DNA from 2 places in the Paenibacillus sp. FSL K6-1230 genome. Region 1 is predicted to be linked to the other one. Evidence: riboswitches for the same ligand, from Rfam matches in the RefSeq annotation. Region 1 holds a riboswitch; the other holds the start of a gene.
What was found. A riboswitch is a leader RNA that binds a small molecule or an ion and turns the genes downstream of it on or off. The one in region 1 is predicted to bind S-adenosylmethionine.
Positions count from the first base shown of each region.

Region 2: it holds a riboswitch for S-adenosylmethionine, as region 1 does, so the genes downstream of both, mmuP (S-methylmethionine permease) here and metA (homoserine O-acetyltransferase MetA) in region 1, are expected to answer to the same signal.

Region 1 covers NZ_JBBOCK010000001.1:1,537,603-1,541,027, reverse strand. Annotated here, with positions in the region: gene MKX74_RS06745 (aminotransferase class I/II-fold pyridoxal phosphate-dependent enzyme) at 1-1,044, opposite strand, end outside; gene metA (homoserine O-acetyltransferase MetA) at 1,100-2,017, opposite strand; SAM riboswitch class I at 2,134-2,249, opposite strand; gene corA (magnesium/cobalt transporter CorA) at 2,667-3,425, shown strand, end outside.
Region 2 covers NZ_JBBOCK010000001.1:4,569,203-4,572,627, forward strand. Annotated here, with positions in the region: gene mmuM (homocysteine S-methyltransferase) at 1-317, opposite strand, end outside; gene mmuP (S-methylmethionine permease) at 385-1,782, opposite strand; SAM riboswitch class I at 1,989-2,092, opposite strand; gene MKX74_RS20070 (sulfite exporter TauE/SafE family protein) at 2,152-2,943, opposite strand; gene MKX74_RS20075 (YitT family protein) at 3,341-3,425, opposite strand, start outside.

The DNA.
Region 1 (3,425 bases):
CAATGGAATGTCTGCATGCGTCTGAACTGCTGGATAAGTCATCAAGGATTCCACTCCTCCAAGACTCTCTGCGAAGGCAATCAGGCGAATATGTCTCAGGAGTGGTTCTACATAGCGAGCATCGGTTACTTTAAAGGAGAAGATGCCTGTATTGCCACTGGACTGCTTGGACTGGATATCATGTCCTGGATGATCAGCAAGTCCTGGATGGAATACCTCGGCCACAGCCGGGTGTGTAAGCAGATAATTGGCAATCTTCAGAGAGTTGTACTCATGGCGCTCCATACGCAGAGCGAGGGTCTTCATCCCTTTCATGAGCTGATAAGAATCGCTAGGTGACAGCACCGCGCCAATGGAGTTATGAAGGAAGGCCATTTCCTCGGATAGCTCCTTGCCCTTCGTGACGATCAGGCCTGCCAGTACGTCGTTATGTCCACCTAAATATTTGGTTGCACTGTGAATTACAATGTCTGCTCCTAGCTCTAACGGACGTTGGAAATACGGTGTGAGCAGGGTGTTATCCACGATGGTTAATAGCTCATGCCGCTTCGCCCAGGAGGTGACTCTTTCAATATCTGTAATCATCATCAGCGGATTTGTTGGCGTCTCAATGAATACTGCCTTGGTGTTCTCCCGTCTGGATTGCTCCAGAGCATCGATATCATTCGTATCCACATAGGTTGCTGTTACGCCGAACTTGGACAAGATCCGCTCCAACAAACGATAAGTTCCTCCATACAGATCGAGCGATACAATCAGGTGATCACCTTGTCCAAATAACGAGAATATCGTCTGCAGCGCAGCCATGCCTGAAGCACAGGCAAAGCCAGCATCCCCGGACTCCAGCTGTGCAGCCGCCTCCTCCAGTACTTTGCGCGTAGGATTGGTCGTACGAATGTAGTCAAAGCCTGTGCTCTGTCCAAGACGTGGGTGGCGAAATGCGGTAGCTTGGTAGATCGGGAAATTCACCGCTCCTGTCTTCGGGTCGTTAATGGAACCAATTTGTGCCAGCCTGCTCTCGATCTTCAACTCTCTGTCATCCATATGAAATCCTCCTGTCACCTGTATGAATTTTTAATGATTATACTATTTCTTCTGTTTAAATCTGAGGTCCGATATCGTATGGAGTCTCTTGGTACACATAATAATTCAACCAGTTGGAGAACAGCAAGTTCGCATGGGCACGCCATACAGACGGTGGTGTGCGGGTCGGATCGTCTTTCGGAAAATAGTTATAAGGCAGCTTGACCTCAAGCCCTTTAGCCACATCACGGTCATACTCCCACTTCAAGGACAACGGATCATATTCTGAATGACCAGTTACGAAAATCTGCTTGCCGTCCTTGGTGGCAACGATATATACGCCCGCATCCTCCGAGTAGGACAGTAGCTCCAGCTCTTCAATGGATACAATGTCTTCACGTCGAACCTCGGTGTGCCGGGAATGAGGAGCATAGAACAGCTCGTCGAACCCGCGAAGCAGCTTCACATGGGGCTTCTCAACACTATGCGAGAATACGCCGAAGCATTTGTCCTCCAACGGATACTTAGGAACACCAAAATGATGGTATAGACCCGCCTGTGAAGCCCAACATATGTGCATGGTTGAAGTCACATTCGTCTTCGTCCAGTCGAAGATTCGCTGGATTTCATCCCAATAGTTCACATCCTCAAAATCGAGCTGTTCCACCGGAGCCCCTGTAATAATCATGCCGTCAAACCGGGTATTGCGAATCTCATCGAAGGTCTTATAGAACATATCCAGATATTCCTGGGACGTATTCTTCGATACGTGTGATTGAGGGTGAACCAACGTTACATCTACCTGCAACGGGGTATTACCGATCAAGCGCAGCAATTGGGTCTCGGTTGTTTCTTTGGTTGGCATCAAATTGAGTATCGCAATGCGGAGCGGACGAATATCCTGATGGTAAGCTAAGATTTCGTCCATGACGAAAATGTTCTCTCCAGCCAAAATCTCTTTGGCTGGTAACGTGTCGGGAATCTTGATAGGCATGTGCCCTCTCCTCCTTCGTATAATGAAATTAATCTGAGTTGTGAGCTGCGAGGATTAAAAAAAATGACCCTTCCCAAAGTTTCGAGAAAGGTCATGTTTATACTCCATATACGCCTCTCTCATCTCTCAGACATGTCATCATAATGACATGCTGCAAGAATTAGCACCGTGCGACGTATCGCCGGTTGCCGGGCTTCATCGGGCTAGTCCCTCCACCTGCTCTTGATAAGAAATTGACTTGATTCATGCTTATTCAATTAGTAATGCAATCAGTAATTCAATTACATTCATCATACTTGTTCATAATTATACACATATTGTTCTGTTGTGCAAGAAGAACGTGTGATTTGACCCTTGAAAGCCGCAGGTGTCGAGGGTTATACTATACAAGTGCTATGGACTAGAGTCCTTGTACACATACTAATTCCAGATGAGAGGTGACATCATAATGGAAGGCGACCCGAGCTCGAACAGGCGGACGAACCTAGATAACTATATAGGAATGAGCCTTGCTTGCCGGAGACGGGATACCTATGCCTGCCCAGGCTTCTTAATTGATGTCGGTGCCCGTATGTAATCTGGTCCATGCATCGCTCATTTCTTATGTGATTGACAACCGCTTGTGGCGGGAACATAAGGAGTGATTACGATGAAAATTCGTTTGGTACAGAACGGGGTCTTTACCCCTATTGATGATATTGCTATGACCGTTACACCACCTGAGGAAGGCTTCTTTTGGATCGATGCTGATGTCGATGATCTAATTGTGCTGCAACCCCTCTTCTCCATGCATGATCTGGCTGTGGAGGACTGTCTCAGCGAAGAGGAACAGCGCCCCAAAATTGAGATTTACGAGAGCCATTATTTCATTGTTGTAAATAGCATTCGCTTTGATGATGAGGAAATCTTCCTACGTGCACTCAATATTTTTCTCGGAAGACATTTCATAATTACCGTGACCAAGCAGAAGATCAATGAGCTTCGGATGCTAAAGCCGATTCTATGGGAGCAGGAGGTTCATCAGCCTGACCGTTTCATGTACCTGCTCATTGACTTGATCGTTGATAATTACTTCACGGTCGGTGATCGTATCGAGGTGCGCATCGAGAAGCTGGAGGAAGATATCCTCATGCATACGAAGAAGACGCATCTGAATGAAATCATTGGACTCCGAAGTGAGATTTTGTGGTTGAAAAAGGTACTTGGTCCACAGAAGGAAGTTATCAATACCCTGAATAAACGTGATTTGCGTCTCATTGATGATCAATTACAGAAGTATTTCAGCGACATTTATGAAAATGCGGTAAAAATTTCCGAAACCTTTGAAACCTATCGCGATCTGATGGGCAACCTTCGAGAAGCTTATCAGTCAAGTATTGCGAATCGTGCGAATGAAATCATGCGCGTA
Region 2 (3,425 bases), 3.0 Mb from region 1:
TCAGCCCACACATCGTCCCTCGCTTGTCGAGCCAGCTCAACCGTCTTCTTGATCAGTGCAAGCGAGTCCTCCTCCGTGAGCCCTCTTTGACGGAAGCCCTCGATACTCGCTTGATAGCTTGAGGTAATCGCACAATCAGCGCCAGCGCGAAAGTATTCAGCGTGTACCTGATATATGATCTCAGGCTGCTCTAATAATACTCTGGCAGACCATAGTGGATCATCCAGGTTACAGCCATGCTGCTCCAACTCCGTAGCTAAGGCGCCATCCAGAATAATTACAGGATACCGGCTTAGAATGGCTTCAATCGGATTCATTTTAAACGGATTCGGTTCAACCGAATTCAATTGAGCTTGCGTACTAGTGTTATCAACGAGATTACGATTAGTCATTAGCTTGTCCTCTCCTCTTCGTGCGATGCTGCACATAATATACGCCATAGCAGATCGCTATGAATGGAACTCCGCAATATAGCGCAATCCGCTGGGTAGGGTCAAATGCGATCCCAATGCAGGATGCCAGACAGAGCAAGAAAGATAGAATCGGTACTACCGGGTACCAAGGGGTACGATACGCCAGGTCTTGAAGCGCTCTTCCTTCACGAAGATAGGCTCTGCGGAACATGAACTGAGAAGCACTGATGCTCATCCAGACCGCAACGACGGCAAGACCTGAGATGGACACGAGGGTAATGTATACGGTATCTGGTGCTATGATGCTGGACAGCAATGCGAGCCCTCCGCCCAGCATACTGAAGATCATGGCATTGAGCGGCACACCGCGAGCGGTTAATCTGGCGAACCAGGGAGAGATCGTCTGCTTGTCAGCCAGCGACCACAGCATTCGTGCCGAAGCATAGAGGCCTGAGTTCGCAGCAGATAGTATGGCTGTCAGGATGACAAAGTTCATAATATCTGCGGCATAAGGAACACCTACGCGCTCCATTACGGCTACGAAGGGACTCTCCAGCACACCTGCATCATCCATGGGGAGCAGTGCCGACAGAATGATAATCGTACCAATGAAGAAAATGACAAGCCGCCATAGCGTAGTATGCATCGCCTTTGGAATGGTCTTGTGCGGATCAGCTGTCTCCCCGGCTGCAATACCGATCAATTCCGTGCCTGAGAACGCAAAATTCACAGCCAGCATCGTCATCAGGATGGCAGTAGCTCCGTTCGGGAACCAGCCAGAGGCTGTAATATTACCGAACCACGGTGCTGACGAAGAGTCTGCCATGGGTACAATCCCTACTACCGCTGCACCACCAATTACGATAAAAAGTACGATGGTCAGCACCTTCACGGAGGAGAACCAGAATTCAGATTCCGCGAATATTTTGACTGTCAGGGCATTCATAAGAAAAATTAGTAACGCAAATATCCCGCTCCAGATCCAGACACTGACCTCAGGGAACCAGCGCTGCATCAGTAAGCCGGCCGCTGTGAATTCCGAGCCAAGCGCCACGGTCCATGTAAGCCAGTACAGCCAAGCCACCGTGTAGCCCGTAGCTGGTCCTATATATCGAGAGGCATAGCTGTGGAAAGCTCCGGTCTCTGGCATATGCACCGCCAGCTCGCCTAGACAGAGCATGACGAGATATACGACCAGCGCACCGATCAGGTAGGATAGAATCGTGCCCAAGGGACCTGCCTGCTGAATCGTGTAGCCTGAGCTAAGAAATAGCCCCGTACCAATGACGCCGCCAAGTGAGAGCATGACCACATGCCGCGCCTGCATTTTGCGTTGAAAGCTACCTGTAGTTGGTCTATCCGTGTTCATTGTGTCGCCCCTTCGTCTATCTATCTGTAAATTTGAATTACATACTATTGCACGAGTTCACTACGTAGTCAGAACCATTCTCCGATCGCTGTGAGAGATGCCCCAATTCTTCATATCCTTTTTCCAAGGGGGGCCGCGTATAGTCTAAGCACGCAAAAAAGCACTCCTAAAACAGGAGTGCGCCATTAATTTCCCTAACACAACCGCTCCTATCTATCAGACTCTTGTGTCTGCTGGAATTAGCACAGTATCATAAGGATCTGTTGCTGAGGCTTAATCGGGCCAGTCCCTCCACCTCTCTGGATAAGTTCAAGAATTTGTATTTTAATATAGCGGGCATAACGTGCAGTGTCAACTTTTTTCTTCATCCTATCCCTTGAACATCAAACGGATCGCTACAATGAATAGACAAATAGACAACACCCGAATGATCAGCTTGGCCGGAATTCTGGAAGCGATCCGTGCGCCAATCTGACCTCCCAGCAAGGCCCCAATCGCCAGCCAGACGAAGGTTCCCCACAATACATGTCCCAATACAGCATGCGAGACCGTACCGACCAGAGAAGACAACAGAATCGTGAACATGGACGTCGCTGTTGCAATATGAGCCGGAAAAGCCAGAAACAAAATCATCGTCGGCACCATGACGGAGCCTCCCCCAATACCGAACAGGCTGGAGAGAAAGCCGACAAAAAAAGCAACGACAGATCCAAAGGTGATGTTGAAGGAATAGCTGTGCTCAAGTCCGGTAGCATCCACAAATATTCTGGAGGTGGTAGGCTTCAGAAAGCCTCCTCGACTACTGGTCGGTCTAAAATTAATCATAACAGCCATCAGCAGTAAAAAGAGACCCAGAGCTATGAAAAACACGCGACTGGCTACTACGCTCGTAGTCCATGCCCCAAGAATTGAGCCAGGGATCATGGCAATGGAAAAGATCAGTCCGCTGCGATAATCAATTCGCTTCTGCCTGGCATAAGAGATGGTGCTTGAGATCGCACTCACGAGCAGCACCGCCATCGCTGTACCTGAAATATTATATACAGGCAGCGTATACATGAATGCCAGTACAGGCACGATAATAAATCCACCACCAAGACCAGCGATAGCTCCGCTAATTGCAGCGAGCATGCCGATTAGAAACAGTACAAGATTCTCCATTGATGATTCTCCTTTTTCCTCTGCTTTCTCCTGCAGCTTCTATAATATAACCAGCCACCCGAAAGGCTACGCTTCCTTGCCGTGTCACATGCTTGATTACATGCTTGATTACGCGCTGGATGGAACACTGGATGATATGTCAGTCTAATACGATTCTGCTGTACAGCTATACGCAGCTAACACAGCTAACGTGGCTACCGCGTACCCAAAATTAGTCTGATATCATTCTAGCAAATGTCACTGTTGACACCAACCCTGCCACAACGAACAGACGAATAGGCATAAAGGATCGGCTGCCCGATTCTCTATGCCTATTCATTGTAATGAAGCCAAAGCAATCCTTTAATCAGTAATATTTAATCACTAAGCCACGGTTAATAATCCTTTGACCCGATCCTCAAGCCTCCGCTTCGCGCCCTCCACGATAGGGCACTGCTTGCTGCTGATGTTTCGGGGCCGTGGTCGGCTTGAAATTCTTCTTG